Regions from separate parts of the Mesorhizobium sp. P2_E9 genome, predicted to be linked through region 2. Evidence: riboswitches for the same ligand, from Rfam matches in the RefSeq annotation. Region 2 holds a riboswitch; each other region holds the start of a gene.

Region 1 (10,205 bases), on a different contig from region 2:
CCGTCGGTCAGATACTGCGCCAGGGTCTCCTGCGGGTCGACCGCCTCGCGCTTCTGATCGAGCGTGGCGATCTCCAGATTGGTGCCGAGCCGCACCGAGCCGGCGTCCGGCTTCATCTCGCCGGTCAGCATCTTCAACAGCGTGGTCTTGCCGGCGCCGTTCGGTCCGACGAGACCGACGCGGTCGCCGCGCTGGATGCGGGTCGAGAAGCCCTTGACCACGGTGAGATCGCCGAAGCTCTTTTCGATATTCTTCGCCTCGATCACCAGCTTGCCGGATTCGGCGGCGTCGCTCGCCACCATGGTCGCGTTGCCTTCGGCGCCGCGATGGCCGCGAAAGCGCTGGCGCATGGTCTGCAACTCGCCGAGGCGGCGCATATTGCGCTTGCGTCGCGCGGTCACGCCGTAGCGCAGCCAGTGCTCCTCGCGCACGATCTGGCGGCCGAGCTTGTGTTGCTCGCGCTCTTCTTCTTCCAGCACCAGATCGCGCCATTCCTCGAAATGGCCAAAACCCTTGTCCAGCCTGCGGGTCTGGCCGCGGTCGAGCCAGACGGTGGCACGCGATACGCGCTCGAGAAAGCGGCGGTCGTGCGAGATGACGATGAGCGCCGAGGAGGTGCGGATGAGTTCCTCTTCCAGCCATTCGATAACCGACAGATCGAGATGATTAGTCGGCTCATCAAGCAGCAGAATGTCCGGCTCCGGTGCCATGACACGGGCCAGCGCGGCACGCCTGGCCTCACCGCCCGATAGATCGCCCGGCCGCTCCTCGCCCGACAAGCCGAGATGCTCCATCAGATAGCTGGCGCGGTAGGGATCGTCGGCGGGTCCCAGCCCCGCCTCGACATAGGCGCGCACGGTGGCAAAACCCTCCATGTCGGGCATCTGCGGCAGATAGCGGATAGTCGCCGAAGGCTGGCGGAACACCTCGCCGTCCTGCGGCTCGATCAGGCCGGCGGCGATCTTGAGCAGCGTCGACTTGCCGGAGCCGTTGCGGCCGACCAGCGCGATCTTGTCGCCGGCCGAAGCCGTCAAGGCGGCGCCGTCAAGCAGCGGTGTGCCGCCGAAGGTCAGTTTTATCCCGTCGAGATTGAGAAGGGGCGGGGCCATGTCAGCTTTCAGGTAGTGGATACGGATGCGCGAGCAGCAGCGCGCGGCCGTGGCCGAGCACGATGTCGAGGCGGCCCCCGGTCTTGTCGAACTTGACCTCGTTGGAGATGGTCAGCGACGAGCCGAAGGCGACATCGACCTGGTTCAGCGGCCATTTCGCGCCGGTGACGGTCAGGCCGGCGAGCTCGGAAAAGCCGAGGATCGAAAACAGCGTGCCGTCGGCATAGTCGAAGCCGGCCTTTCCCAACAGCAAGGGCACACCTTCCTGGGCGCCGCTGGTCAGCAGCACCTTAGTCCCGGCCTCGGCCAGCCGCAGGGCGAGCGCCAGATGCAGGAAGGCGTGGTCGGCGCGCTTGCCGCCAAAAGCGCCTGCCAGCACCAGGCTGGTCGCGCCGCGCTCCAGTGCCGCCGCGATCGCCAATTCGCCGTCGGTCTTGTCTTTTCCCGCCGGAAAGGTCTGGCGGGGCACCGCGGCCAGGTCGGCAGGCAGATTGGCCGGCACGGAATCGAAATCGCCCACCCACAGCTCAGGCACAAGGCCGAGCAGCCGCGCATGGCCGATGCCGGCGTCGGCGGCGATGACGCGCGAGCCTTCGACCTGGTGGTCGAGCCGGGGCGTGCGGATGAGATCGCCGCCAAGCAGGATGGTGAATGTGCTCATATCTGGTGGCCTGTACCAGCCCGGCAGCGGAAACGGAAGGCCGGCAAACTGCCACTTGCGCGGTTCCTCGGCCGGGCCTATGTGTCGAGACGCTCTAACGGGGTGCCGGCTGCGATCTTCGCGGACCGGCTGAGAGGCAATCTCGCCAACCCGCTGAACCTGATCCGGTTTGTACCGGCGGAGGGATTAGACGTTTCGGACAGTCCGACGCCTCAATTCCTTTCAATTCGAACGAAGGAGGCGCCGATGCGCACGCTTTTATACTCTCTTGTCTCAGCTGTCTCAGCCATGGTTGTGGCGCTGTCCGGGCCGGCCTTGGCCAAGGACAAGCTCACCGTCTACACCTATGAGAGCTTCACCGCCGACTGGGGTCCAGGCCCGGTGGTGAAGAAGGAATTCGAGGCCGAATGCGGCTGCGATGTCGAGTTCGTCTCGGTCGCCGACGGTGTCGCCCTGCTCAACCGCGTCAAGCTCGAAGGCGCGTCGACCAAAGCCGATATCGTGCTCGGCCTCGACACCAATCTTACCGCCGATGCCAAGGCTAGCGGGTTGTTTGCCCCGCATGGCGCGGTAAGCGATATCAACGTACCGGGCGGCTGGAGCGACGACACTTTTGTTCCCTTCGACTACGGCTATTTCGCCGTCGTCTATGATACGCAGAAGCTGAAGACGCCGCCCAAGAGCCTGAAGGATCTGGTCGAAGGCAGTGCCGACGACAAGATCGTCATCCAGGATCCGCGCACCTCGACGCCCGGCCTCGGCCTGCTGTTGTGGGTGAAGTCGGTCTATGGCGACAAGGCGCCGGAAGCCTGGGCCAAGCTCAAGACAAAGGTGCTCACCGTGACGCCGGGCTGGAGCGAGGCCTATGGCCTGTTCACCAAGGGCGAGGCGCCGATGGTGCTGTCCTACACCACGTCGCCGGCCTATCACATGGTCGCGGAGAATACCGAGCGCTACCAGGCGGCGTCCCTCGAAGAAGGTGAGTACCTGCAGATCGAGGTCGCTGGCATCACCACCATGGGGGCCAAGAACCCGCTGGCGGAAAAATTCATCGCCTTCATGACGGGACCGAAATTCCAGGACGCCATCCCCGAGACCAACTGGATGTTCCCGGCGGGCAAGACCGACAAGCCGCTCAACCCGGCCTTCGACAAACTGGTCAAGCCGACCAAGACGCTGCTGTTCAGCCCCGAGGAGGTCGCCGCCAATCGCAAGACCTGGGTCGACGAATGGCTGGCGGTGATGAGCAAATAGGCAACGCGATGGCGCCGGCGCATCCCACGGATCATCGTGTCGGCGCCGGCATCATCGCGCTCGCCGCGATCACATTGCTGATCGGCGGCGCGTTTGCCGGACTGCTTGTCGAAGGCGCTCATGACCTCTCGGGCGCCTGGGCGGCCTTCGACCCCTATCTGCTGCGCGTCGTGCGCTTTACGCTCTGGCAGGCAATCCTTTCGACGCTGCTTTCGGTCGGCCCGGCCCTGTTCGTGGCGCGTGCCCTGTCGCGGCATCCGCGCTTCTTTGGCCGCGCCTTCATCCTGCAGCTCTTCGCTGTGCCGCTGGCGCTGCCGGCGATCGTCGCGGCGCTCGGCATCCTGGCGCTTTACGGCCGCGCCGGCTATTTCGCCGGCCTGTTCAGTGCCGTTGGCGGCCAGGGCTGGCCAGGCATTTACGGCCTGTCCGGCATTCTCGTCGCCCACATCTTCTTCAACCTGCCGCTCGCCACGCGGCTGTTCCTCGAGGCACTGCAGACCATTCCCGCCGACCAATGGCGGCTGGCGAGCCAGCTCGGCATGGGCGCGCGGCCGGCGTTCCGGCTGATCGAATGGCCGACGCTGCGTGCCGCCTTGCCCGGGGTCGCCGGGCTGGTCTTCATGCTCTGCATCACCTCCTTCACCATCGTCTTGACGCTTGGCGGCGGACCGGCCGCGACGACGTTGGAGGTCGGCATCTATCAGGCGCTGCGCTTCGATTTCGATCCGGCGCGGGCGGTGACGCTGACATTGCTGCAGATCGCCTTGACCTTCATCGTGGTGCTGGCGCTGACGCGGCTCGGCGCCAATGCAGTCGGCGATACCAACCTGCCGGTGGCGCCGCGCCGCTATCTCTCCGTCAACGGGACCGAAGCGTCGCTGAACGCCGCGCTCATCGTGCTGGCGTTGCTGTTCGTTGTCGGACCGATGGCAGCGACCGTGATCGCCGGGTTGGGTGCCGATCTCGGCCGGCTCGCCGGCGAAGCGACTGTCCGGCAGGCGACGCTGACCAGCGTCGTGCTGGCCTTCCTGTCTGCGTTGCTTTCGGTGATGCTGTCACTGGCGCTGACCATGGCCCGCCGGGCGTTGGCGCTGGGCCGCCGCGCCGGCCCGAGGACACTGCTTGAACATGTCACCGATACCGGCGCCGGCTTTGTCCTGGTCGTGCCGCCGATCGTCATCGGCGCCGGCTGGTTCCTCCTGTTGCGCCATGGCGTCGACGTCTTCGCCGTCGCCCCGGTCATGGTCGTCACCGTCAATGCGGTCATGGCGATGCCGTTCGCGCTGCGCGCCGTCCGCCCCGCCTATGATGCGGCGAGCGAACGCCACGAACGGCTCTGCGCGCAGCTCGGGATTTCCGGATGGGCGAGGCTGCTTCTGGTCGACTGGCCGTCGCTGCGACGCCCGCTCGCCACCGCTTTCGCCTTCGCCATGGCGCTGTCGCTTGGCGATCTCGGCGTCATCGCGCTGTTCGGCAGTGATTCCGTCCAGACCTTGCCCTACCTTCTCTTGGCGCGCATGGGCAGCTATCGCACCGAGGACGCCGCTGGCCTGGCGCTGTTGCTTGGCCTGGTCTGCCTCGCCTTGGTGCTGGCAGCGGATCGGCTTGGAAGAGGAATGGCCCGCAATGTCTGACAGGGCGACGGGCAGGAAGGGCGTTCCGGTGCGGCTGGACAAGGTCTCGTTCAGCTATGGCGAGGCATCGCTCACCTTCGATGTCGCGTTTGCCGCGGCGGAAATCACCGCCATCATGGGGCCGAGCGGGTCGGGGAAGTCGACGCTGCTCAATCTGGTCGCCGGCTTCGAGACACCGGTGTCCGGCCGCGTGCTAATCGGCGGGGCCGATGTCGGCACTGCGCCGCCGGCCACGCGGCCGGTGTCGATGGTGTTCCAGGAAAACAACCTTTTCGCCCATCTTTCCGTCGAGCAGAATGTCGGGCTCGGCCGCTTGCCATCGCTGCGGCTGACCGAAGCCGACCGCGCGGCGGTTGCCGAGGCGCTTGCGCGCACAGGTCTTTCAGGCAAGGAAAAACGCCTGCCGCGCGAACTTTCCGGTGGCGAACGCCAGCGCGTTGCCCTGGCGCGCGTGCTGGTGCGCGATCGCCCGGTGCTGTTGCTCGACGAGCCCTTCGCTTCGCTCGGGCCAGCTTTGCGCGACGACATGCTCGATCTGGTTGCCGGCCTCCATGCCGAACGTGGCATGACCGTGCTTTTCGTCACGCATCAGCCGGAGGATGCCCGCCGTATCGGCCAGAATGTGGTGTTCCTGGACAATGGCGCGGTCGCTGCCACCGGCACGGCGGACGATTTTTTTGCCGGGGCTGGTCCGGAGGCGTTCCGGCGCTATGTTGGCACAAGCATCCAGGCGGCTGGATCACGAGATATTGCCCGGAAGCGGACATAATTTACGCCCAAACCGGTTCGAGGCGATATGGCGCTTGCTTGCCATGACTGGAGTAGTGTGGCTAGGTCCGCTCAATACCGGTCCGGCACACGCCGTGATTTGCCTACAGCATCCGCCCTGAGGGACGTGCGACGGATGCTGTAGCAGTTTGAAGTAGCGCGTGACACTCTTCGAAGATCGCCCCCGATCGTCGTCGTCATGCGCCGGGACCCGAAAGGAAGCCGTTCTGGCGATCGGCGTTGACAGGCTAAGAATGAATCCGCTGGCGCGCTTTCTGGCGCTGGCCGGCTTTACCGTGGCCCTGGCAAGCTGCCAGATGTTCACGCCTCCGGCGGTCCAGGAATCCGGCTTCCAGCCGTCCGACAAGCCGATCACGGTCGACAATGTCGGCGCCAACAACAAGCTCGCGGAGTTGGCCAAGGCGCAGCATCCGCGCATCCTGGCTACCTATGGCGGGGAGTATTCCGATCCCAAGCTCGAGCGCATGGTCGCCAAGGTCGTCGGCAACCTGACCGTGGTGTCGGCCAACCCGACCCAGACCTATCGCATCACCATTCTCAATTCGCCCAACGTCAACGCCTTCGCGTTGCCGGGCGGCTATCTCTACATCACGCGCGGCCTGCTGGCGCTGGCCAATGATTCGTCCGAGCTCGCCGCCGTCATCGCGCATGAGATGGGCCACGTCACCGCCAACCATGGTTTGCAGCGCCAGCAGCTGGAGGCCGAGGAAGGCCTGGCGACCAAGGTGGTCTCCGACGTGTTGGGCGACAGCCCGACCGCCAAGGCGGCGCTGATCCGCGGCAAGCTCCGGCTGGCGCAGTTCTCGCGTAACCAGGAACTGGAGGCCGACGCCATCGGCATCAAGTCGATCGGCGAAGCCGGCTACGACCCTTACGCCGCCGGCCGCTTCCTGCAGTCGATGTCGGCCTACACCGATTTCCGCTCGATCAGCGGCGCCACCGACGCCAGCCTCGACTTCCTGGCGACGCACCCCAACACGCCGCAGCGCATTGATCTGGCGCAGCGCCATGCCCGCCAGTTCGGCGCGCCCGGCGTCGGCACGCGCGACCGCGATTCCTTCCTCGCCGGCATTGACGGCCTGCTCTACGGCGATACGCCGGAAGAAGGCTATGTGCGCGGCGAGACCTTCCTGCATCCGGGCCTCGGCGTGTCGTTCACGGTGCCGGACGGTTTCATCATCGACAATTCGGCGGCGGCGGTGACGGCGACCGGGCCGGGCGACATAGCGATCCGCTTCGACGGCGTTTCGATCGACAAGAACCGCGCCTTGACCGACTACATCAGAAGCGGCTGGGTGGCTGGTCTCGACGACAGCACGGTCAAGCAGGAAACCATCAACGGCAATGAGGCCGCGACCGCGCATGCCGGTGCGGAAGGCTGGCAGTTCGACATCGCGGTGATCCGTGCCGGCGGCCAGGTCTACCGGCTGCTGACCGCGGCGCCCTCGGCCAGCACCTCGCTGGAGACGGTGGCGCGCTCGGTCAGCGGCTCATTCCGTATCCTCAGTCCCGCCGAAAAAGCGGCCTTGAAGCCGCTGCATATCCGCGTGCTTACCGTGCAGCCGGGCCAGACCATGGGCACACTCGCCGCGCAGATGGTCGGCGTCGACCGCAAGCTCGACCTGTTCCGGGTGCTCAATGCGCTGTCACCGGGTGCCGCGGTTTCGGCCGGCGACAAGGTCAAGATCGTTACGGATAAATAGCGTCCGTCGCGGCGGAATCAGGCGGCTGTCGCCAGGAATTCCGGATTCTGTTTCACCAGCGCGACCTTGAGTTTTTCCATGGCGCGGGCCTCGATCTGGCGGACGCGTTCCTTGGAAATGCCGAGCGTCTCGCCGAGCGCTTCCAGCGTTGCGCCCTCATCGTTCAGCCGGCGTTCCTCGATGATCCTGAGTTCCCGCGCGTTGAGCGCGTGAAGGGCCTCTTTCAGCCACAGCGAGCGACGTGCGACATCGATCTTGTCGCCGACAATCTCGTCAGGCAGGGGGTCGTCGGAGACCAGGAAGTCCATCCGCTCGGTGGCGCCTGCATCATCGGCAAGCGGCGCGTTCAGGGAGGAGTCGGGCGCCGACAGCCGTGAATCCATCATCGCCACGTCAGCCTCGGAGACGCCAAGCGCAACCGACACCTCGCGGTAGAGGGTTGTGTTGGAAAGCGGCTCCGCGCCGTTCGCCAGCCGGGCACGCAACCGTCGCAGATTGAAGAACAGGGCTTTCTGCGCCGAGCTGGTGCCGCCGCGCACGATCGACCAGTTGCGCAGGATGTAATCCTGCATCGAGGCGCGGATCCACCACGTCGCATAGGTCGAAAACCGCACTTCGCGCTCGGGCTCGAAGCGGGCGGCGGCCTCGAGCAGACCGACGTGGCCTTCCTGGATCAGGTCGCCGAGCGGCAGGCCGTAGTGACGGAATTTGGAGGCCATGGAAATGACCAGCCGCATATGGGCGACGGTGATGCAGTGCAGCGCGTTCTGGTCGTTGTCTTCCTTCCAGAGTAGGGCAAGCCGATGTTCCTCGTCGCGTTCGAGGTAGGGCGCCTTCATCGCCGCGCGGACCATGATCCGTCCTGCCGTGTCTTCCATCATGAGGCGCTCCCTGGCTCAGGCGATATGACTGACGTTACGAACTTGGCAGGGCACCGGTTGAAATCGCGGCGTCGCGCCCTAGAACAGCCGAAACTGCCATGCGCGAGAAAGGTTCCGCTGGCGCGCGGCGGCGAGCGGTGCTGGCCGGGCGATTTTGAAATCGTTCCCCGGGGCTCAGACGTTGCAAGGAAACCCTTTTAGAGAATTTGGTTTCAGAAATTCCAAGTTTTTGAAATCTGGTTCCTTATTCTTCCGGCCCGCATCTGTCATTTTCCAGCCCTCACAACAGGCCTGACATAGGCCAAGGACGGGATCACAAAAAAATGAAATGGCTCAAATCGCTTATCGTCGCCGGAACGTTGCAGGCCCTGGCGGTCACATCAGGCCATGCCGGCGCCAATCTCGATCAGATCAAGCAGGCCGGCACCCTCAAGGTCGGCACGGAAGGCACTTACGCCCCCTTCACCTATCATGACGCTTCCGGCGCGCTGGTCGGCTTCGATGTCGAGATCGCCAAGGCGATCGGCGACAAGCTTGGCGTCAAGGTCGAGTTCCTTGAAGGCAAATGGGACGGGTTGATCGCTGGTCTCGACGTCAGCCGCTACGACGCCGTCATCAACGAAGTCGGCATCACCGATGCCCGCAAGGCCAAGTACGACTTTTCCGATCCCTACATCGCCTCCAAGGCGGTGCTGATCGTGCGCGGCGACAACACCGACATCAAGACTTTCGCCGATCTCAAGGGCAAGAAGTCGGCGCAGTCGCTGACTTCGAACTTTGGTAAGCTGGCTGAGACAAACGGCGCCGAACTCGTCGGCACCGACGGCTTCGACCAGTCGATCCAGCTGCTTTTGACCGGCCGCGCCGACGCTACGATCAACGACAGCCTGTCCTTCCTCGACTTCAAGAAGCACAAGCCCGACGCCAATGTGAAGATCGCCGCGCAAGAGGAAAATGCCGACTATTCCGGCGTCATCGTGCGCAAGGGCGATCCGGAACTGGTTGCCGCCATCAACAAGGCGCTGGCCGACATCAAGGCTGACGGCACCTACAAGAAGATCGCCGACACCTATTTCGGCCAGGACGTTTCGAAGTAGTTTTTCGAGGCGGGGCCGATCGTCGCCCTGCAAGGCATCCAGCGGCGAGCCGTCTTTGACGGCTCGCCGCTTTTGTCGTGATATGGCGCCTGCATTCGCATTTCGACCGTTCATTCTGGAGGGCCTTTCGTGCCGCACTGGCTGCAACTGATGCTGGAGTCGCTGCCTTCGCTGCTCTGGGCCGCTCTGACCTTCACCGTACCGTTGACGCTGTTATCCTTTGTCCTCGGCTTGACGGTTGGCCTGGGGGCAGCACTCGGCCGGCTGTTCGGGCCGAAGCCGCTGGTCGCGCTGGTGCGCTTCTATGTCTGGATTTTCCGCGGCACGCCGCTTCTGGTGCAGCTGTTCCTGATCTTCTATGGCCTGCCATCGGTCGGCATCCTGCTCGACGCTTTTACGGCGGCACTGATCGGCTTCACGCTGAACATCGGCGCCTACACGTCGGAGATCATCCGCGCGGCCATCGGCTCGGTGCCGAAAGGCCAGTGGGAAGCCGCCTATTCGATCGGCATGACCTGGAGCCAGGCGATGCGACGCACCATCCTGCCGCAGGCCGGCCGGGTCGCGGTGCCGCCGCTCTCCAACACCTTCATCTCGCTGGTCAAGGACACCTCGCTGGCCGCGGCGATCACCGTGCCTGAGATGTTCCAGGCGGCGCAGCGCATCGTCGCCACCACCTATGAGCCGCTGATCCTCTATGTCGAGGCGGCGATCCTCTATCTGGCCCTGAGCTCGGTGCTGTCGGCCCTGCAGACGCGGCTGGAAACCCGGCTCAACCGCTATGGCGGCTTCCTGGAGGCACGCTCATGATCGGCCTCAGCAATATCGAAAAGCGCTTCGGTGACAACCTCGTGCTGAAGGGCGTGACGGTCACCATCGCCGAAGGCAGTGTCACTGCCCTCGTCGGCCCTTCGGGCGGCGGCAAGAGCACGCTGTTGCGCTGCATCAACCTGCTCGAGATTCCGACCTCGGGCACGGTGCGAATCGGTGACGAGACGCTCGAATTCCGTCCCGGTGGCAAGGTCTCGGCCCGCGACATCCAGCGCCTGCGCTTGCAGACCGGCATGGTGTTCCAGA
Region 2 (10,205 bases):
GTGTAGGGGAATACTGCAAAGCCGTCTTCGCACAGGATGCGCGCGGCCTCGACAAGGCCGAACACGTCCGGTTGCAGCGTGTCCTGGTTGCCGATCACTTCGAGCTTGATCCAGCTCGTGCCGAACACTTCCCGCGCCATGTTCGCGGTGGTGACCGCTTCCTTGACGGAGTGGCAGCCGGCCGTGTTGGGCAGGATTCTCGTGCCGAGCGAGCGTATCAACGACCAGAATTTTTCGCCGGCCCTGCCGCCTGCCATCTCACGCCGCAAGGAGACCGTCACCATCGACGCGCCCGACACCTCGACCGCATCGGCAAGGATCGCGGGCGAGGGATATTGAGCCGTGCCGAGAAGCAGGCGAGACGGGAGCGTCGTCCCGAGAAGTTCGAACATGCTAGCCTCCCTGCATGGGCGAGAGGATCTCGATCCGGTCGCCGTCACTCAACTGGAACTCGGTCCGGCTGGCCTTGTGCACGAGGTTGCTGTTGACGGCCGTCGCCAGCCAATCGCCTTCATAATCAAGCGCGGCAAGCAGCGCCGCCAGCGTTGAGGCGTCTATCTCAAGCACTTCGCCGTTGACGATCAGTTTCATTGGCAAGCTCCATGGATTTGTCGTGACTGAAGAGAATTTCGGCTGCCCGGCGCGCCATGGCGGGCGCCAGAAGAAAGCCGTGGCGATAAAGCCCGTTGATCGCAACCGTAGTTCCAAGTGCTTCGACACGCGGCAGATTGTCGGGAAAGGCCGGGCGAATGCCGACGCCGGTTTCGACGATGCACGCCTCGCCGAATGCCGGATGGAGCGCGCAGGCGGCGCTCAGAAGCTCCATCATCGAACGCGCCGTAACTGGGCCCTCGGATTGGCTTTCGATCATCGTCGCGCCAACCATGAACCGGTGGCCGGTGCGCGGCACCATGTAGAGCGGGAAGCGCGGATGAAGCAGCCGGACCGGGCGCGACAGCGAGACATCAGGCGTGCGCAGGAACAGCATCTCGCCGCGAACGCCACGCAGCCTGTCATTGGCTGCCGCCATTCCCGTGCAGTCGATCTGATGATCGAAACCGAAGACCTGACTGGCGTCGGCGCCAAAGTGGAATTCGACGCCTATCGCCGTCAGCCTGTCATGAAGTGCCACCATCGCCTGGCGCGGGTCGAGATGGGCCTCATCGGGGAAGAACAGTCCACGGCGAAAGCGGCCGGCAAGGTCGGTCTCCAACTGCGCGATTTCCTCCTCATTGACCCAACGATGACCCGAGGTGCGGCTTGCAAAACGGTCAAGCTCCCCGGCGTCCCGCGGTGCCGCAACGACCAGGGTTCCGGCTCGAGTCACCTGGCCCGGGAGCACCGCCTCCCACCAACCGGCGGCGTCGCGCCCGAGATCCAGCACCGGCTGCTCGGCGCTTTCACGCTCGCACCATGGCGCCAGCATGCCGCCGGCGAACCACGACGCATTGCCGCCGAGGGCATGTCTTGTCTCGGCGACTGCGACCGTCGCGCCGCGGGCGGCGAGTTCGAAGGCCGCGGTGAGGCCGGCGACGCCGGCCCCCTTTACCAGCATCCTCATGGTCGCTCGTGCGCCTCCGGCACGAGCGGTGCGCCGGTCTCGTCAGCTGGCATGTAGAGATCGCCGCCTTCACGGTATTTCGCCGCCATCGCCGCCATCCCCTCCTTCTGTGCTTCGGCGCGAATGTCGTGGGAGATGCGCATGGAGCAGAATTTCGGTCCGCACATCGAGCAGAAATGTGCCAGCTTGTGCGCCTCCTTGGGCAAGGTCTGGTCGTGGAAGGAACGCGCGGTTTCGGGGTCGAGCGACAGGTTGAACTGGTCCTCCCAGCGGAACTCGAAGCGCGCGCGCGAAAGGGCATCATCCCTGGCTTTCGCTGCCGGATGGCCCTTCGCCAGGTCCGCGGCATGGGCGGCGATCTTGTAGGTGATCACGCCGATCTTGACGTCGTTGCGATCGGGAAGGCCGAGATGCTCCTTCGGCGTCACGTAACAGAGCATGGCCGTGCCGAACCAGCCGATCATGGCGGCACCAATGCCTGAGGTGATGTGATCGTAACCCGGCGCGATGTCGGTCGTCAGCGGTCCAAGCGTATAGAACGGCGCTTCGCCGCAGACGGCGAGCTGCTTGTCCATGTTCTCCTTGATCTTGTGCATCGGCACGTGGCCGGGCCCCTCGATCATCACCTGGCAATCTTTCGCCCAGGCGATCTGCGTCAGCTCGCCGAGCGTTTCCAGCTCGGCGAATTGCGCCGCGTCGTTGGCATCGGCGATGGAGCCGGGACGAAGGCCGTCGCCGAGGGAAAAGGACACATCATAGGCACGGCAGATGTCGCAGATTTCCGCGAAATGCTCGTAAAGGAAGCTTTCCCGGTGATGGTGCAGGCACCATTTGGCCATGATAGAGCCGCCGCGCGAGACGATGCCAGTGACCCGGTCGACGGTCAGCGGGATGTAGTGCAGCCGCACGCCCGCATGGATGGTGAAATAGTCGACGCCCTGTTCGGCCTGCTCGATCAGCGTGTCGCGGTAGACCTCCCAGGTCAGATCCTCGGCGATGCCGCCGACCTTCTCGAGCGCCTGGTAAAGCGGCACCGTGCCGATCGGCACCGGCGCATTGCGCACGATCCAGTCGCGGATGTTGTGGATGTTGCGGCCGGTCGACAGGTCCATCACCGTATCGGCGCCCCAGCGGATCGCCCACACCATCTTTTCGACCTCTTCGGCCATCGACGAGGTGACCGCGGAGTTGCCGATATTGGCATTGATCTTGACCAGAAAATTGCGGCCGATGATCATCGGCTCGCTCTCGGGATGATTGATGTTGGCGGGAATGATTGCGCGTCCGCGCGCCACCTCGTCGCGGACGAATTCCGGCGTGACGAAGTCGGGAAGCGCCGCGCCGAAGGCTTCGCCGTCGCGTTGCAGCTTGCCGCGGACGATCTCGCGGCTGAGGTTCTCACGGATGGCGACGAACTCCATTTCGGGCGTGATGATGCCAGCGCGCGCATAGGCTAGCTGCGTGACCGCCTTGCCTGCCTTGGCCCTGAGCGGCCGGTTGCGAATGGGAAATTCCGGTGTCAGGCGCTCGCCCGTGACGAATCCATTGTCTTCCGGCCGGACATGGCGGCCGTCATAGGCCTCGACATCGCCGCGCGCCGTGATCCATTCGTGGCGAAGCCGTGCGAGGCCCTTGTCGATGCTGGTTTCGACAGTCGGGTCCGTATAGGCGCCGGACGGATCATAGACGATGACGGGCGGTTCGCCCGCCGTCGGATGGACGGAGATTTCGCGCATCGGCACCCTGATCTGCGGATGGAGGACGCCGGGCTTGTGGATTTTCCGCGAGGCGGGCAGTGGTCCCGTCGACACGGCGGGGGTGAGGGCATTCATCGTGAGGCTCCTTTGCTCGTGCATTGGAGACCCAGTTCTGTGCCGGAAGGATGAAAAGACGCTTCTGTTGACCTGCCGAAACAGGATCTCGGGCGTAAACTCCCGCAAAGCGCTTGCACCGTCCCTACGCCAGTATGAACTGGATCAGGTTCAACGGGTCACTGCGCCGCGAAAGCCAGCAGTATCTCAGCCCCTTGCCGGGACTCCCCTGGTGAATGCTCCGAATTGAACGGGCCGGCGCTGCTTTGTCAAGCGCCTTCGGCCTGAGGCGGCGATCGGCGACCAATCAAACCCAGCGGAAGCGCGTGCACGTATCGAGAGCAAGTCACGCCTGGAGGAGCGGCGATGCGCCAACGATAGGCGAGCCATCATGCGGGTTCGAAACCTTTTTCAGCACGGCATTTTCGCGCTTGCCGAACCGACGTTGCTATCGCCCAATTGGGTGAGATTGCTTTAGATGTCTGTCTCGCTCGTCATCGGCAATCCTTCCGCCTGGGCTAGACGCCCCGTTTGTTACCCCACAGCAGAACATGAAGCTGCGGCAGTACACGCGCCTCGAACCACCTGTCACGGGTCACCTTTTCGACCAGCCATTCCATGCGTTTCATCACACCGGCCATGTCGATGGACGCGTCTTCATTACCGGGACGCGGCGGCGTGTGATTGCCGGGCTGCAGATAGACGAGTAATTGCGGGTAGCGCGCCGCCGCGTCTTTGGCATAAGCATAGTCATCATCGTCGAAGACGACGAGCTTGAGCGCCATCCGCGGCTTATCCTGTGCCGCCTTTACGCAGGCGTCGAACGCGGCCCAATCTGTCGTCATTTCGCTTGAGGGCGGCTTGGGGCTGAGCACCAGCACGTCGAGATCCGCGAACCATTGGTTAGGCACCGAGCCTTGGGTTTCCAATGCAAAGCGGTAGCCCTCACCATGCCCGCGCTCGATCAACTGGCCAAGCGGCTGGATGGCCGGATTGCCGCCCGACAGCGACACCATCACGGGCTGACCGCCGGAAAGCGAAATGACCTTTTGCCAGACCGCATCGGTTGACATCATCTCCCAATCATGGCGGAAGCGACTTTCCACCGCATGCAGGCTGTCGCACCAGGAACAGCGATAATCGCACCCGCCCGTTCTTACGAACACCGTCGGCAAGCCAATCAGCATGCCTTCGCCCTGAATGGTCGGACCAAAAATCTCGCTCACGCGGATTCCGGACTGCAACGCGCAGGTCATGGCCGGTATTCCGCCCAGGTTTTCGGCGTCTCGCTCACCCGCACGGCGGAGGTTTGTGGTAACCGCACCTTGCACCAGTCGTAGAAGTGCCTGGCCAGACATTCCGCTGTGACACGGTCATGCCCCAGTACGTCGTTAAGATGCCGATGGTCGAACGTCCCATCGATGTAGTGCTTGAGCGCCGCCAGGTCGTGGTAGTCGCGCACAAAGCCATGTTCGTCCAGTTCTCCACCTGAAAGCTCCACTACGACGATGTAGTTGTGGCCGTGTAGACGCGCGCACTGATGATCTGGTGGCAAGGAGGTGAGCTGATGCGAGGCCGAGAAGTGGAACTCTTTGGTAATGCGGAACATCACGCGCTCCTTGTCTGGATAGCGTGCAGCCAGAAGTCTGCATCCTCATAATCTGTCGGGTCGGTGATGCCGGCCAGATCGAATGCTTCGCGCCGTTCGACGCATGTCCCACAGCGACCGCAGTGACGTGCACCGCCCTTGTAGCAGGACCACGTCGCCTCGAACGGTGTGGCGTACTTTGGCCCCTCGCTGACGATGTCGGCCTTCGACATATTCACATAGGGAGCGTAAAGGCGGATATCGGCGTAGCCTGCGAGCGCATGGTTCTGCATCGTCTGAAAGGCGTCGATAAAAGCGGGTCGGCAATCGGGATAGATGAAATGATCTCCGCCATGGACGGCAGTGGCCACCGCATCGGCCTTCTGCGCGGCGGCAACCCCGAAGGCGATAGCCAGCATGATGGCGTTCCTGTTCGGCACCACCGTGATCCTCATGGAGTCTTCGGCATAGTGCCCGTCGGGCACGTCCACACTATCAGTCAGCGCCGAGCCGCTCAGGCTCCGGCCGACATCGCGGATATCGACGATCTGCTGCGGAACACCCAGTCGCTTGGCGCAGATGGAGGCAAAGCCGAGTTCCTTTTTGTGCCTCTGGCCGTAATCGAACGAAAGCAGGCCAATGAGTTTCTGCTCGGTCGCCACCTTGTGAGCGAGCGAAACAGAGTCCAATCCGCCGGAGCAGATGACGAGGGCATTCATGTTTGAATCCTTGTTTTGACCGGGTAAGGCTGCGACCGGAGATTTCTCTGCGCTCCCCCTACTCCACGGAGCCGGTTTTGTGAATGGGGTGGACGCGATTGAGGCGCACGTACCTTGGTGTCAGCGTCCCCAACATGACTTGCACGCGACTTGTCGCGCATCTTCGACCGCCAGCGGCTGGGGTCGCCGCGACCTTGGTGCATTGGCAGGAGACCCCGAAGCGGTGCGCAGCGCGATTGTCGAGACGGCGACAAGCGGTGCATTCCCCGACTGGCCGCACACCACCTCATTGCATGAAAAAATCGCGCGGCTTGTCCGCTACAGCGGGGGGAACCGTGACTAGTGCCCGCCGGACCTAGAGGCTAAGAAGTGCCGAAAACAGTGAGGGCGACGTCACTGTGATGCGGTCGGGCAGACAAGCCGTCCGACCAAATGGAAGTAGGTCGGCGCGATGCGCCCAGTGGACGAGGCCACTGACCGCCAGCCGCCGATCGCCTAAAGTAATCAGGCGGCCTTGCGTTCCTTCAAAGCCTTCTCAAAGGCATCCTTGATCGGCTTGGATACGTCCTCGCCAGCTCTCAACATCAATGCCTGGATGGCCTTCGCCTGCTCGGCGGACTTCTCGATCTGTTTGCGCACGAATGCGGCCTGCAGCTCGAAGAACTCGGACGGCGACTTCACGGCAACCAGTGCTTCGAGGTGCGTGAAACCGGCCTCGGCATTGGCTTGCAGTGCGGCAATTGTCTTCAGGAGCATCTCGTTGCTGGTGGTCTTGGCCATTTCAAAGGTCGACTCTAAAGCCTTTTGAGTCGTTTCGGTGTCCGAGCTCAATTTGGAAAATATTTCCTTCGATTGCTCAACGCTCTGATCGGCAACAGCACGGACTTGCTCGCCAGCCTTGGACGGCTCGATGGTAGGGAATTCGGCGGTCTCGATCGTTTCAGTCTTGCCGGTGATCTTGGACATTTTTCCATCCTTTTCCAGGGGCGGCCGCAAAGCAAAGCCGCCTTCTCCATCTACGAAATCGCCGCAACGGATTTATGAAGCTGCCATGAATTTGCGCGAGTGGGGCTGCGCCCAGTGCTGCGTGAATAGCGGTCAGCGAGGGCAAATTGGGGCTGACCGACCGCGATGGCGGTATCCATCCCATCTCATCTGCTGCGCGCTTCGCCCTGTGGACAGCAGACGGCGAAGCCTCCACGGCCGCGAAAAGCTCGCGACGTTGACTCGACTCCGGGCCCGGGCTGCCATTTTTGGGAGGCGATCCGTGCCGGTGCCTGGTCCGGACCGTGCCATTTATCTCCTGAGCGCGTCATAGCCGTCGTCCATTCACCGGCCGAACCTCCCGATTGCCGGACCCCTGATGAAGATTCCCTCTGGAAAGTGACGCCTTCTTTAGAGCGTGACGGTCTGCGCCGTCTTTCTACCGTGCGATGGCCGTGGGAAATACGACAGGCGAACCACAATAGTCAGCTTAAGGCTGAAGACTTTTCAGCGGACCGTGAAAAAAGGAAACGCGAGTTCTTCCGCTCCTTGCGCGGCCCCTCGAACTCGCTTGCTTTGGAGAAAGGAGGCAGCTCGTCAGCCGTTCCCGTGTGATCGGCAAACCGCTGTAAACGGTCACTCGCTGTCTTTTGCGGTATGCTTCAGAGCTTCTCGAACAAAAACAGCTTGCCTTTGCGCAGCGGCGTCGCGTTTGGCAGATGCGCGCGGTCGCGCTGGCCAGCACGCAGCCCGTTCCACGCATCGATGCGGCAAGGCGCAGCGTGTCGAAGCTGATTGGTTCGACGCTCAGGGCTTATCTGATTGTCGAACTGCACGACCAGCCCGAGCACTTGCCCGCCTACCACTATGAGCACTGAACGTGCTCGGGGCCTCAAGACGGTCTGGTGCGGCTGAAACGGCACGCCGCGCTCGACTTCCTGAAGGTTGAGCACTCGCTAGACAAAGAAGCCCCCTCAACGGGCGCGTTTTTCGCGGGACCTTTTTTCCAGTTTCCGAAGCCGTGCCGTTAACGCAGCGGTTTTCGGCCTCTTGGATTCTTGAAATAATCTTCGATGCTTCCGCTACAGGATCAAAGTGAATTCAGGCATCGGGCGGTGTGGGCCTACCGCCCCCGCCCAGCGATGTGTCGTCGTCAATCGCAATATCGCACGAAAATTATGGACGCGTGGCTTTTCATCGGAGGATGCACATGGCAGAAAATGGTGCCTACAGCCGGATCGCAGGTTCCGGTCTGCCTCGATGAGAGAATTGCCGCGCTGTGTCGTTCAGATCGGGCGGCAATTTACAGCCATGAGATGACGTTCTCAGACAAGAAACAGGGCCCGTCTAACCATAGGCTTGAATTCGCGCGTGATTGTCGGAAGCCGCCCAAAGCGACGCGAGTAACCATGAAACGTGTGGAAAAAGCACGGCCTTTCGTGCCGACGGAAATCCATGTCGGCACGGTCATGGACGAGAAAGGCACCTTTGGCATTCTCTCGATCCGGACAACTGAAGGCCTACTAGACATCGCGCTGGACCGGCAAGCCGCCGACACCATCATGAAGGCGATCGGCACAATCCGCTCAAAACTGGACTCCAGGGGGAGCTAGATTCCGTCCGGCCGAGGCGAGTAAGGACGTCTTGGCAACACCGAATAGTTTGGCGGTCGGCGTGCCTAGCTTGCGATGCTGTCCTGACTGCCGGATGCCGGCCATACTTGTCTGTCACCAAGCATCAAGCGGTAGCCATCGACCATACAGCCTAAGACGGCTAATGCCTCGGCCGCCGAATAGAAAATCGCAACAGGTATGGCGCGACCATTGTCCATGCGCTCGAGGCGGTAGGCGTCGCTATGCGCTTGCTGTTCGTCCACAACGATGAATCGCTCCCTAAGGAAGACCACGTTAGCCGTCGTTCATGACACTTCCGTGAGGGAACCGAGCAACGACACCGTGTCTGTCAAACTCGTCAGCGCCGAGTTTTCGAAGAACGCGTATTACTGGACGCAAACCTGGCGCGTCACTTCGCAAGGCCGGCGGTTGCGCTGATGGCACTCGGAAAGAGCCATCTCTTCGCCGTCCGGGATCGTCGCTTCCAACTACAGTTCATAGCGCGCGCGCTCCGTAGGGATAACCCTGCGCCATGGCCGCACAGGTGTTGCGGACCCCCTGTTTCACCTCAATTTGGCTTACTTCCAACCATTCGCGGAGCACCCGCTCTCCAAGCCTTACCGGCCTAAACCTGCGATCACAGCCTGAAGAAAAATCGCGTCGATTGAGCCCGCTTTCGGGTTGCCCCGGTCGGTCGTTCAATCGACAGCTTGGTAAGAGGTGGAACTCCCATGTTCAATTCGAGCAGGTGTTGGTCTAACTCCTTGTCTGCGGTCGTGAGGCGATGATTCAGCCGCAGATAGTCCATCCAGGTCGGCGTGCGAAAGGTCTCTGTCCAAAGCAAAGGATCCTGAAGATCGCGCTGGAGGTTCCAGTGCCGCGCACCGACGCGGCTTTGCACGCGCCGTCGTTCCTGCATCCGGTCCAGGAAAGCTTCGACGTTTGCCTCCGGGATCGAGTACTCGATCTTGACGACGATCGGCCCGCTTCTCGGTTTCAGGTCGAGGGCGAGCTGTGGCGTTTCGAAGCCAAAAGGATCCTGATCAGAGTCCTGCCATTGGCGGATAGGCATCAGGAAGCCGGTGGCCGCGACCATTACGAGCGCACCAGCGGAAACCTCGAGGGCCAAGGTAAGCGAATAGGTCTCAGCCACCGTGCCCCACAGCCAACTGCCGGCCGCGATACCGCCAGACGAAAGGGCATAGTGGATCGAGAGCGTACGGCCGACGACCCACCTTGGGCTTGCCAACTGGACACTCACATCGAGCCCCGTCCAGGTGACAACCCAGCCCGCGCCGCCGAGCGCCAGCGCAATAGCCGCCACCACGACTGAAGACGTGAGAGCAAGAGATAGACAACACGCCGCACAGGCAATGCATGCCAGCGTTGTCAGCCGCTCCTGGGATAGAGACCGCCTCAAGACATTGTTGCAAATGCCGACGCACAGTGCGCCCACACCGAAGCCGGCCATCAGGACACCATAAACAATTGGGCCTCCGCCCAGTTGATCGCGGGCGACGAGAGGCAGAAGCGCGAGTATGGAGATGCTGGTCAGGCCAAAAAGAGCTCCTCGCGCGATTGCCGCCTTGATCTCCGCCGACAGGGCCGTGAAGCGCGCGCCGTCATGAATGGCAGTGGTCAATGGCTCGCGCGGGAGAGGTGAAGCGCGAACATCCCATTTGCGGCGCCCTATGGTCCACAGTAGCGCTACATAGGTCAGCGTCGCCACAGCGAAAGCTGTCAGAGGTCCAAAGGATGCAACGACGACGCCACCCAGCGCCGGGCCGACGCTTCGAACGGCGTTATATCCAACCGAGATCAGCGTGACCGCGGCGGGAACTTCGCGTTTTCGCAGGATATCGCCCACCGACGCGTGCCAAGCAGGATCGGTGAAAGCGGCCCCCGCTCCGGCCAAACAGCTGAAGGCGA
Region 3 (10,205 bases), on a different contig from region 2:
GAGATGATGGTCGTCGCGCACTGACTGCGCGCCGAGTTCGACCGTCAGGCCCGGCGCGGGGTGAAGCGTGTGGATACGCCCTCCGGGCCGACCGGACGCTTCGAACAGATGAATGCGCCTGCCGCCGACCGTGGCGAGCCGCCAGGCGGCGTACAGGCCGGCAATGCCACCACCGACGATCACGACGTCCGTTTCCACCTGCCCCCGCCAAAAGCCCCAGCCATCCGGCTGGACCGAACTTTGCGTCAATGACCTGGCTTGGCAAGACCCTGGAGCAGTTCGCCGTTTCACGGAAACGGCGAACTGCTCCAGCTTTTTTGTTTTGGCGCAATTCCAAAGGGAAAGCGCTACGCGCTTTTCCCGGGAAAACCGTTTCACACTTTTCCTGGAATTGCTTAGGCCAGGATGTTGACGGCGCGGGCCGCGACCAGCGCGATCGTCAGCAGCGAGATCATCGACTCGGCCATCATCAAAAGCTTGGCGCGGTGGGACAGCGGCAGAGTGTCGGTCGGCGAAAACGCCGTCGCATTGGTGAAGGCGAGGAAGAAATAGTCGACAAAGCCCGGCAGCCAGTCGCGGATCTCGCGGTCGTTCAAGGTCATTTGCGGGAACAGGAAATCGGAATGGGCGCGGTTGACGAGGCCGCAGGTCGGCGGCCCGCCGCGGTCGGTGCTCCAGAACCACAAGGCAAAGACGATGACGTTGGTGACCCAGATGTTGAGCGCGTCAATCAGCAGCGTCTCGCCGCTGGAGCCGGCATGGCCCACCAGCAAGGCGCGCACCAGAAACACCAGCGAACCGCAGTTCATGACGCTGACGACGCCGGTCATCACCAGCGCCGTCCTGCGGATCATGATGCGAAACCGGCCGATCAGATACCAGTGCTCGTCCTCTATCGCCTTCTGGGTGGCAGCCTGTGTCCAGGCGGTGGCGATGGACAGAGGCACGAGCAAGGTGGCCTCCAGCGCCGGCGCCAGCCAGCGCGGGCCAAACGAAAGATCGTTGATGACCAGGAGCTGCAGACAGATGATGACGAGGACAGCCGCACGCGCCAGCCAGAAGTCGAGCGCGCGGTGGTGGATGACGGCATGCTGATGACGCATCGAATATCCGGGATGTTCAGACAGGATCAGATGTGCGGGTTGTTCTGCCGGGGGAGGGCAACGGAGCTTCTAAATTCCCGCGCAATCTTGGTCTTGCAATGGCCGGCAAGTATACTTTTTCGTAAGCTTTGAGGTTGGGGCTGTTCGGCAAACCGGACGATGTGGTTTAAGCGCCGCATGGTCGGAATCGATGACTCCATGGATGGTTGGGCGCAGGCGGGGCTGACTGCCGCGGGCCTCGACTCGTCATCGATATGGCCCGGTCTGCTTCGCCATCCCTGGTATTTGCTGGCGCTTTTATGCCTGGTGCAGATCCTGTGCTGGACGGTGGTGCCGGCACTGATCGATCCCGCGCCGCCCGGCGATGTCGTGGAAGGTTTCATGTGGGGCCGCGAATGGGTGCTGTTGACCTACAAGCACCCGCAGCTCCCGGGTTGGCTGCTCGAAACCAGCCATCTTCTGACCGGATCGTTCCGCTGGCCGCAATATCTTCTCGCCCAGCTGACGATCTCGGGAACCTTCGTCCTGGTCTATCTGCTGGCCCGCGACATGCTCGGCCAAAGCCGCGCGCTGGCCGCCGTACTTTTGATGCCGTCGGTCTATTTCTTCGGTTGGCCGACCCCGCAATTCAATCATGACTATGCGCAGATGCCGTTCTGGGCAGCCATCTGCTGGCTGCTCTGGCGCGCCGGCCGCGGTGGCGGGCCGGGCTGGTGGCTGGCGCTCGGACTGGTGTCGGGCGTCGGGCTCTATGCCAAGTTCTCCACCGGCCTGCTGCTTGCCTTCGGCGCTCTCTGGCTGTTGTCCGATGCGCGCGCGCGCAGCCGGCTGGCCATGCCTTGGCCATGGCTCGGCCTTGCCGTTTTTCTCGCCATTGCCACGCCGCTGGCCATTGCGCTCTACCGCATCGATTTCCTGCCGCTGACCTATTTCGCCGGCCGCGACGAATGGGTGACCGAACACCGGGCGCGCCTTTATTACATCGGTGTCCAACTGGCCGGGCTCTCCGGCTTTCTTCTGGTGCTGGCGATATCAGGGCTGTTGCGACGCTCACCCGCCTCGGAAGCGCCCGTCGAGCGCGGCATTCTGGTCTATCTCGTGTGGATGGGGCTCGGGCCGGCGGCGCTGATCATGGTGGCCTCGCTGTTCACCGGAACCGGCGAAGCCTGGGGCGCGCCGATGTACAATCTTGTCGGCGTCACGGTGCTCGCCTTCCTCGGCCACCGGCTCGGCGTCATCGAGATGCGAAGGCTGGCGATCTGCGCGTTCCTATGCATCGTAACCATGTCAGGCGCCTATGCGGCCATCCGCTGGACGGACTGCAATGTGCGGGGGCGCATGGACGCCGTCTGCTGGCCGGCGCAGCCGATCTCTGACGAGGCCGAGGCGGTCTGGCACGCAGCAGCGCCCGGCCGGCTCGACATTGTCGGCGGCAACACCCAGTTGGCCATGCTGGCGGGCCTCAATGCCTATGACAAGCCGTCGATCTTCACCGATCTCGATATGCGGTTCGCGCCCTGGATCACCAGTCAGCGGTTGCGCGACCATGGCATGCTGATGGTTTGGCCGGGTCATGGCGTGCCGCCGCAACTGCGGGCGTGGCTGGGCAACCTCCCGGTCAAGACCGTTCTTTTCAATTGGTCGCGCAAGGCGCCGCCTGTGCCCATCAGCTTTGCCGCCATTCCTCCCGGCACGCGGTATCTACCGGTCGACGCCGACAGCCGTACCCGGCATCCGCGCGGCTGAAGCGGTTCGATCCCCTGACCGGGTCGTGATATCGTTCGCGCACGGCCGCGTTCGTTCCACGCGACTGGACGAAGCAGACGACAATGCCCATTTATTGGGAAATCCAATTTTGTCTGCGCAATTCCGGACGGGAAACCGCTACACAGCTGGAATTGCCTTTTGAGGAGACGTGACATGGCGACTTCGATCGAACGCGCAGTGCTGGCCGGTGGCTGTTTCTGGGGCATGCAGGATCTGATACGGCGCTATCCCGGCGTCATCTCCACCCGTGTCGGCTATAGCGGTGGCGATGTATCCAACGCCACCTACCGCAACCACGGCACCCATGCCGAAGCCATCGAGATCAAATTCGATCCGGCGGTGATCAGCTATCGCACGCTGCTGGAGCGCTTTTTCCAGATCCACGATCCGACGACGCGCAACCGCCAGGGCAACGACGTCGGGATGAGCTACCGTTCGGCGATCTACTATACCAGCGACGAGCAAAAGCACGTTGCTGAAGACACCATCGCCGATGTCGATGCCTCCGGCCTGTGGCCCGCCAAGGTCGTCACCGAGGTCGCGCCAGTTGGTGCCTTCTGGGAGGCCGAGCCCGAGCACCAGGACTATCTGGAGAAATATCCCAACGGCTACACCTGCCACTTCGTCAGGCCGGGCTGGAAGCTGCCGGTTCGAGAAAAGGCCGCGTCCTGACGGTTTGGCGAAAAGCATCGCCGGGAAGCGATGTCGAAACAAAGAAGGCCGCCAGGCGGATGCCCGGCGGCCTTCTTTGTTTATGACTTGCTTGCGTTGGAGTCATGTCGCCTAACGTGGAGGTGGCGCTGCTGGTTGTTGCCGGATCGACGGTGTTGGGCGAAGCCGCGTGCTCGGGTCTCCGGTGACCGACCTGCCGCTGCCCGGACCTGGTGCAACGTTTTTGGCGCGGTGCGCTGAAAAAACGGCTTCCCCTTCCGTTCGAATGGTGCTTTAACGCGCCCATCCACAGGGGTGCTCCGTACGGTCGGGGCTGAGACGGGGGCGGCAAGCCCACAGACCCTAGAAGCTGATCTGGGTAATACCAGCGGAGCGAGGCGGGCGATGTTTTCAGGCGCACAGATTTCCCTATACCCCATGGCCGACGATTTCGTCGGCGTCATCCTTGGCGCGCTCGGCGCGCTCGATCCCTACCGGGACAGGCTCAGGATCGAGACCGACGACATCTCGACCTTGCTGGTCGGGCCGCCGGAGGTGCTGTTCCCTGCTTTGCGCGACCTGTTCGTGGCGGCGGCGCGCAGCGGCAGGCATTGCGTGCTGTCGGCGGCCATTTCGCGCGGCTGCCCGGGCGAGCCGGACGATCCGATCTGCCGCTCCGACGCGTTTGGCGGACCGGTCGGGCCGCTCGGCCCACGCAAGGAAGCGGCCATCACCGCCGTGCGCAACGCTGCTGCCACCGGCCAGCCGGCGGCGGCGCAATTCTCGCTCTACGTGATGGGCACCGGTGACCACATGGACGAGATCTACGGCTGCATCGATTTCCTGAAACAGTCCGGCGTCTACGATCGCTCCAAGAACTTCTGCACCAAACTGCGCGGCGATACGGGCGCGATCTTTTCGGCGCTGAACGAGGCCTTCTGCCGCTTCGGGCCGGGTGCCGGCCATGTAACCCTCGACGTCACGGTTTCGGCCAACAGCCCGTCGGCTGTCTAAGCCGGCCGCGCTTCCGCGCGACCTCGTCAAAGGTTATGCCCGTGGTCCCATCATCAGTCGTGTCGCGCCCGCTCGCGGGTTCCCTTGCCAAGGCAATACCCGCCGTCATCTCGGTCGGGTTGCTCCTTGTGGCGTGGGAACTCTACGCCACCTATTCCGGCATCAAGCCGACAATTCTGCCAGCACCCTCACGCGTCTTCGAGCAGGCGGTGCTCAATCGCGACGCGCTGATCGACAACGCCATTCCCACCATCCGCGCCACGCTGATCGGCTTTGCCTGCTCGCTCGGTGCCGCCTTCCTGCTGTCGACGCTGGTCGACTTCTTCCAGCCGCTGCGGCGCGCGCTGTTTCCCGTCTTCATCGTCAGCCAGACCTTGCCGCTGGTGGCGATCGCGCCGCTGGTGGTGCTGTGGTTCGGCTTCGGACTCACCCCCAAGATCATGCTGGTGGCGCTGGTCACCTTCTTCCCGATGCTTGTGGCTCTGGTGCAGGGCTACGAGGCGACCGAGGTCGAGATCGGCCAGATGCTGCGCGCCATGGGGGCAAGGCGCTGGCGCGTCTTCGTGCTGGCCCGGCTGCCTTCGGCGCTGCCCTATTTCTTCGCGGGCTTGAGGATCTCCATCACCTATGCCGTGGTCGGCGCCATCTTCGCCGAATATGCCGGCGCGGCCAAAGGGTTGGGCATCTACATGCTCAACGCCAAGAACAATTTCCGCCCCGATCTGGTGCTGGCCGCCGTCGGTGTCAGTGCCGCACTCACCCTCGTCCTGTTCGGCCTGACGGTGCTCTTGCAGCGCCTCGCCATGCCTTGGGAGCGGGCCGGCCGACAGCCGGCCGGGAAGGGGCCGTGGCGATGAGCCGGCTCGAATTGCGGCATGTGCGCAAGGCGTTTGGCGGGCTCGATGTGCTCGCCGACATTTCGCTCAGCGTCGGTGCCGGCGAATTCGTCTCGATCCTTGGGCCTTCGGGCGCCGGCAAGTCGACGCTGTTCCAGCTTCTGACGGGGGCGGAGCATGGCGAGGGCGAGATGTTCTTCGACGGCACGCCACTCGACAACCATGGCAGGCATTTTGCATTCATGCCGCAGCGCGACGCACTGATGCCGTGGCGGCGCATCCTCGACAACGCAACGCTCGGGCTCGAGGTGCAAGGCGTCAGGCGCAAGGCGGCGCGGGCGCGCGTCGCGCCGCTGTTTGCCGAGTTCGGGCTTGCCGGCTTCGAGCGGCATTTTCCGGCCCAGCTGTCGGGCGGCATGCGCCAGCGCGCGGCGCTTTTGCGCACGGTGGTGCAGGAGCGCGACATGCTTTTGCTCGACGAGCCATTCGGCGCGCTCGACGCACTGACCCGCGCGGCCATGCAGCGCTGGCTCGAGCAGATGTGGCGGCATCACCGCTGGACGGCGCTGCTGATAACCCACGATGTGCGCGAGGCCGTATTCCTGTCCGACCGCATCTATGTGCTGTCGGCGCGCCCGGCCCGTGTGGTGCGTGACATCAGAGTGCCGTTGCCGCGCCCGCGCGATCCGACCGGCGCCGCCGCGCAACAGGCCAGCGCACTCGAAGCCGAGATCCTCGACATTTTGCTCAACCCGCAACCATCCAAAGGACATGACCATGACTGACTTGACGCGCCGGCAGGCTTTGCTGCTCACTCTTGCCAGCGGATTTCCGCTGATCGCCGGATCGAACCGCTCCTTCGCCGCGACGCAAAAAGTCACCGTCGCGCTGGACTGGACGGTCAACACCAACCACATCGGGCTGTTCGTCGCCCGCGACAAGGGGTTTTATCGCGAGGCCGGCCTCGAAGTCGACATTCTGCCCTACAGCGACACCGGCGCCGGCACGCTGGTCGCCAACCGCGTCGCTGATTTCGGCATCAACGGCACCATCAGCCTGTTCACTCAGAAGACCGCCGGTGCCGACTTGAAGGCCGTCTATGCCGTGGTGCAGTCAGAGACCGGCCGAGTGGTGTTCAATGCGGCGCGCAACGAGATCAAGAGCCCGAAGGATCTTGACGGCCTGACCTATGGCGGTTTCGGCAGCGCTTGGGAAAACGCGCTGATCTCGACCATCATCCGCCATGACGGCGGCAAGGGCAATTTCGAAACGGTGACGCTCGGCACCTCCGCCTATGAAGCGCTGGCCAATGGCTCCGTCGACTTCACGCTCGAAGTCTCGACCTGGGAGGGCGTCGAAGCCGAACTCAAAGGCATCAAGCAGCGCAGCTTCGTCTACGCCGATTATGGCGTGCCCGACGAGCACACGACGCTGATCTCGTCGAGCGAAGCCTATCTCAAGGCAAACCCGGCATTGGCGGCGGCCTTTATCCAGGCAACGCGGCGCGGCTATCAGTTCACCGTCGATCATCCGAAGGAAGCCGCCACGCTGCTGATTGCCGCCAACAAGGATGCCCTTACCAACCCGGCATTGATCGAGGCGTCGCTGAAGGCGCTGATCGACGGACACTATCTGCGCGCAGAAAACGGCGCCATCGGCACGATGGATCCGGCCAAGATGGATGCGATCGGCGACTATCTCTTCACCGCCGGCATTTTGCGCGATGCCGATGGTAAGGTCCTGGCGCAACGCCCTGATTTCGCGAAGTATTTCGCAAACCTGGACTTGGGGTGAGGCTGGATACGCATCACCGGTAGCGCCCGGCCTACTCCGTTGGCTTGGCGTCCTGGGGGCTTCCTGCCCCGTATGCTTTCGGAAGCGTCACTCCGTTTGATGCCATTGCGATCTTGCCGGTTAACCGCCCGGCAATGGTTGCATGCAATGGTCCCTTCGAGGGATCATCGGGGTGCTCGTGTTGCTCACGTCAAAAAGTGAAGCGCTTTCGCATAACAATGAGGGTGGATTTTTCTCCGCCGCGCGAAGGCGTGACCTGCTGGTCGACCTGCGCGAAGGCTTCTTTCGCCTCTGTGCCCTGGCCTGCGCGGGGCTGTTCGTCTATCGCGGCGTCTATCAGGTCGTGGAGGATCCGACCCGGCTCAACGCCGCGCTGGTGGCGATTTCCGAGATACTCACCTTCACCTGGCTGCTTCTGTCGCGGCGTCCGGTGACGCGTGACTGGAATCCGCTTACGGTCATCGTCTCCGTGACGGCCAGTTTCGGGGTTGCGCTGATCAGCCTCCAGCCTGGCGTGGTGCTTGTTCCGGTCTATTTCGCCGCGCCGCTGCAGTTCGTTGCGCTGTTGTTCGTCATCTGGGGCAAGATATCACTGGGTCGTTCCTTTGCCATCCTGCCCGCCAATCGCGGCGTGATGACGGGCGGCGCGTACCGGATTGTGCGGCACCCGATCTATGCCGGCTACCTAGCCGGTCATGTGCTCTATCTGCTCTCGGCCTTTTCCTTCCACAACCTCGCGGTCTATGCGGTCATCACCTATCTGCAGCTGTATCGTATCCTGCGCGAGGAGGCCCTGCTGGCCGCCGAGCCAGAGTATCGTGCCTACATGGAACGTGTGCGCTACAGGCTGTTCTACCGGATATTCTGAGGGCAAGACTGTCGATGAAGAGGCTGGGGTGGCCCATCCTCTTTGGCTCGGGATTGGCCGCAGGGCTCCCTGAAGCGGTCGATCGTTTCACAGAAGCGCTGATCCGCTCTATCTTTCTGTTTTGACAAGATTTCGGTGGAAGACCGGTTATCGGTTGCCCGTTTTCCAATGCCGCCCGCTGTCCAGATTGCTGATGGGCACGGCCATGAGTGTCTGACGGTCATTGCGATCTGGTACCTTCGATCGATGACCGATGTCCGATCTTTACGCTATGCATCAGGCGGAGATGTCTGCCAGCAATGACGGGATGCGGGTTCTCCGGAGAATCGTTTTTCTTTCCAAATAATTTGATATATCGCCAATGTATATTGTTGGTCCAAAATATTTTCTACATATGTATTATAGGTTTATTACTTTTATATGCTCCTTATTTTTTCAATAAATACCATGACCTTCATAAGTATACGCCGGGCTGAAACTGCCCCCTGCCTGTCACGTAGCTGAATTTGCAATCGGCTGTACGCCGACTGCCTTAGCGCAACGACAGCAGGAGAGTGTTATGGCTTTTACCATCAAAACAGTCGCCAGTGTGTTGGTAGGTAGTGCAATGGTCGTCGTTCTTTCCTTGCCGGCGAATGCAGCCGGCGGGATTGGCGTCGGTGTCGGCTCCTCGGTGGGTGGCAGTGGTGGCGTCAATGCCGGCGCCGGTGCCAATGTCGGCGGCTCGAACGGTGTCAGCGCCGGGCTCGGCGCCTCGGGCGGCGGCAGCAATGGTGTCAATGCGGGGGTTGGCGCTAATGTCGGTGGCTCGGGCGGCATCAGTGCTGGCGTAGGGGCCAATGTAGGCGTCACGGGCGGGGTCACCGCCGGGCTCGGCGCCAATGTCGGCGGCACGGGCGGCATCGGCGTCGGTCTCGGCATCGGTGGCGGAACCAATCCCAGCAATCCGTCCAACCCGAGCAATCTCTCGAACCCCAGCCGTCCGAGCCTGCCGGGTGTTGTGGCCCAGATGTCCAACAGCCAGGTGACGCGCATGAAGAAGCGTTGTGTCGACGTGCTCAGCAGCGAAGGCACCTATGATCGCGATCTGCGTCAGCTCTGTCTGCTGATCGCCCGCCGCTAGGGCCAGAACCGCCGGGAGTGGAAGTGCACAACCAGCCGTGAGGCTTCGACAGCACTCTCCTGGCCTGCGGCCGGTCGGAAGCCCGCCACTCAGGCGGGCTTCCTGCTGTGGAGCGCGTTCGTAACGTCGGCGCTCAGGGCCGCCTTTCAGGCTTCCAGGCGGAGAACGTTTCCGCCAATTCCCGAGCAACATCTCCCCAATGGGTCCAGTTGTCTCAAATTGGCCGGTACACGATTAACTATACCATTGGTTGTTCTTCTTGTTTTAGCAACCAATGATAGAGGCTCAGGTTGGTTATACAGCCGGTTTTGAAGTCCGGTTGTTCGAGACAACCCAAGGAGAGAGCCATGTTTGGTATCGAAAAAAGACTTTCCACAATCCTCGCGGGCAGCGCAGTCGTGGCCGCTCTATGCATGCCGGCCCTCGCCGCCGGAATCGGCGCTGGCGCCTCGGTCGGCGGCAGTAGCGGTGTCAATGCCGGCGCCGGTGCTTCGGTCGGCGGGGGCAATGGCGTCGATGGCGGCGCCGGTGCATCGATTGGCGGTGGGACTGGTGTCGATGCGGGCGCCGGAGCAAGCATTGGCGACAGCGGGGGCACCACAGCAGGGCTCGGTGCTACGGTTGGCGGTCAAAACGGAGTCGGTGCGGGTGTCGGTGTTGGCTCTGGCGTCGCGGGCACTGGTGGAGCAAAGCCCAGCAGTCTGTCAAATCCCAGCCTGCCAGGCGTCGTCGCCGATATGTCCGACAGCCAGGTGGCGCGGATGAAGAAGCGCTGCGCCGACGTGCTGGCCAGTTCGGGCAGCTACGATCCCGACCTGCGTCAGCTGTGCCTGCTGATCTCGCGCCGGTAGAGCAGGAAATGTCAGGGCCCGCTGCCCATAAGGTGGCGGGCCTCTTAATTTTGCCGGCGAATCTTCTTCGCGATCATGCACCTTCACGCGGAACGGTAAGGCCGCTCGAACGTTCTCGTCTTCGAAACACCGCATGCAACCAACGGTGCTCAAACCGGCGCATCAGCGCCCAACGGGAGCGGGAACCATGAGCTTAGG

The links. A riboswitch is a leader RNA that binds a small molecule or an ion and turns the genes downstream of it on or off. The one in region 2 is predicted to bind thiamine pyrophosphate.
Region 1: it holds a riboswitch for thiamine pyrophosphate, as region 2 does, so the genes downstream of both, thiB (thiamine ABC transporter substrate binding subunit) here and thiC (phosphomethylpyrimidine synthase ThiC) in region 2, are expected to answer to the same signal.
Region 3: it holds a riboswitch for thiamine pyrophosphate, as region 2 does, so the genes downstream of both, AC1D05_RS20610 (YkoF family thiamine/hydroxymethylpyrimidine-binding protein) here and thiC (phosphomethylpyrimidine synthase ThiC) in region 2, are expected to answer to the same signal.

What each region holds. Positions count from the first base shown of each region.
Region 1 is NZ_JBFUET010000016.1:111,673-121,877, forward strand. Features, by position in the region: gene AC1D05_RS26450 (ABC-F family ATP-binding cassette domain-containing protein) at 1-1,109, opposite strand, end outside; gene AC1D05_RS26455 (thiamine diphosphokinase) at 1,111-1,770, opposite strand; TPP riboswitch at 1,859-1,973, shown strand; gene thiB (thiamine ABC transporter substrate binding subunit) at 2,017-3,024, shown strand; gene thiP (thiamine/thiamine pyrophosphate ABC transporter permease) at 3,033-4,658, shown strand; gene thiQ (thiamine ABC transporter ATP-binding protein) at 4,651-5,427, shown strand; gene AC1D05_RS26475 (M48 family metalloprotease) at 5,681-7,150, shown strand; gene AC1D05_RS26480 (RNA polymerase factor sigma-32) at 7,168-8,031, opposite strand; gene AC1D05_RS26485 (amino acid ABC transporter substrate-binding protein) at 8,355-9,128, shown strand; gene AC1D05_RS26490 (amino acid ABC transporter permease) at 9,258-9,938, shown strand; gene AC1D05_RS26495 (amino acid ABC transporter ATP-binding protein) at 9,935-10,205, shown strand, end outside.
Region 2 is NZ_JBFUET010000014.1:74,353-84,557, reverse strand. Features, by position in the region: gene AC1D05_RS24365 (thiazole synthase) at 1-392, opposite strand, end outside; gene thiS (sulfur carrier protein ThiS) at 394-591, opposite strand; gene thiO (glycine oxidase ThiO) at 560-1,561, opposite strand; gene thiC (phosphomethylpyrimidine synthase ThiC) at 1,558-3,393, opposite strand; TPP riboswitch at 3,497-3,613, opposite strand; gene queE (7-carboxy-7-deazaguanine synthase QueE) at 3,891-4,628, opposite strand; gene queD (6-carboxytetrahydropterin synthase QueD) at 4,625-4,981, opposite strand; gene queC (7-cyano-7-deazaguanine synthase QueC) at 4,981-5,679, opposite strand; gene AC1D05_RS24330 (phasin) at 6,184-6,645, opposite strand; gene AC1D05_RS24325 (hypothetical protein) at 7,326-7,514, opposite strand; gene AC1D05_RS24320 (hypothetical protein) at 7,842-8,276, shown strand; gene AC1D05_RS24315 (hypothetical protein) at 8,342-8,539, opposite strand; gene AC1D05_RS24310 (MFS transporter) at 8,914-10,205, opposite strand, start outside.
Region 3 is NZ_JBFUET010000011.1:50,484-60,688, reverse strand. Features, by position in the region: gene AC1D05_RS20630 (flavin monoamine oxidase family protein) at 1-198, opposite strand, end outside; gene AC1D05_RS20625 (hypothetical protein) at 396-1,103, opposite strand; gene AC1D05_RS20620 (glycosyltransferase family 39 protein) at 1,302-2,849, shown strand; gene msrA (peptide-methionine (S)-S-oxide reductase MsrA) at 3,024-3,542, shown strand; TPP riboswitch at 3,823-3,936, shown strand; gene AC1D05_RS20610 (YkoF family thiamine/hydroxymethylpyrimidine-binding protein) at 3,927-4,535, shown strand; gene AC1D05_RS20605 (ABC transporter permease) at 4,571-5,392, shown strand; gene AC1D05_RS20600 (ABC transporter ATP-binding protein) at 5,389-6,156, shown strand; gene AC1D05_RS20595 (ABC transporter substrate-binding protein) at 6,149-7,165, shown strand; gene AC1D05_RS20590 (methyltransferase family protein) at 7,344-8,033, shown strand; gene AC1D05_RS20585 (hypothetical protein) at 8,593-9,156, shown strand; gene AC1D05_RS20580 (hypothetical protein) at 9,504-10,007, shown strand; gene AC1D05_RS20575 (DUF3309 family protein) at 10,195-10,205, shown strand, end outside.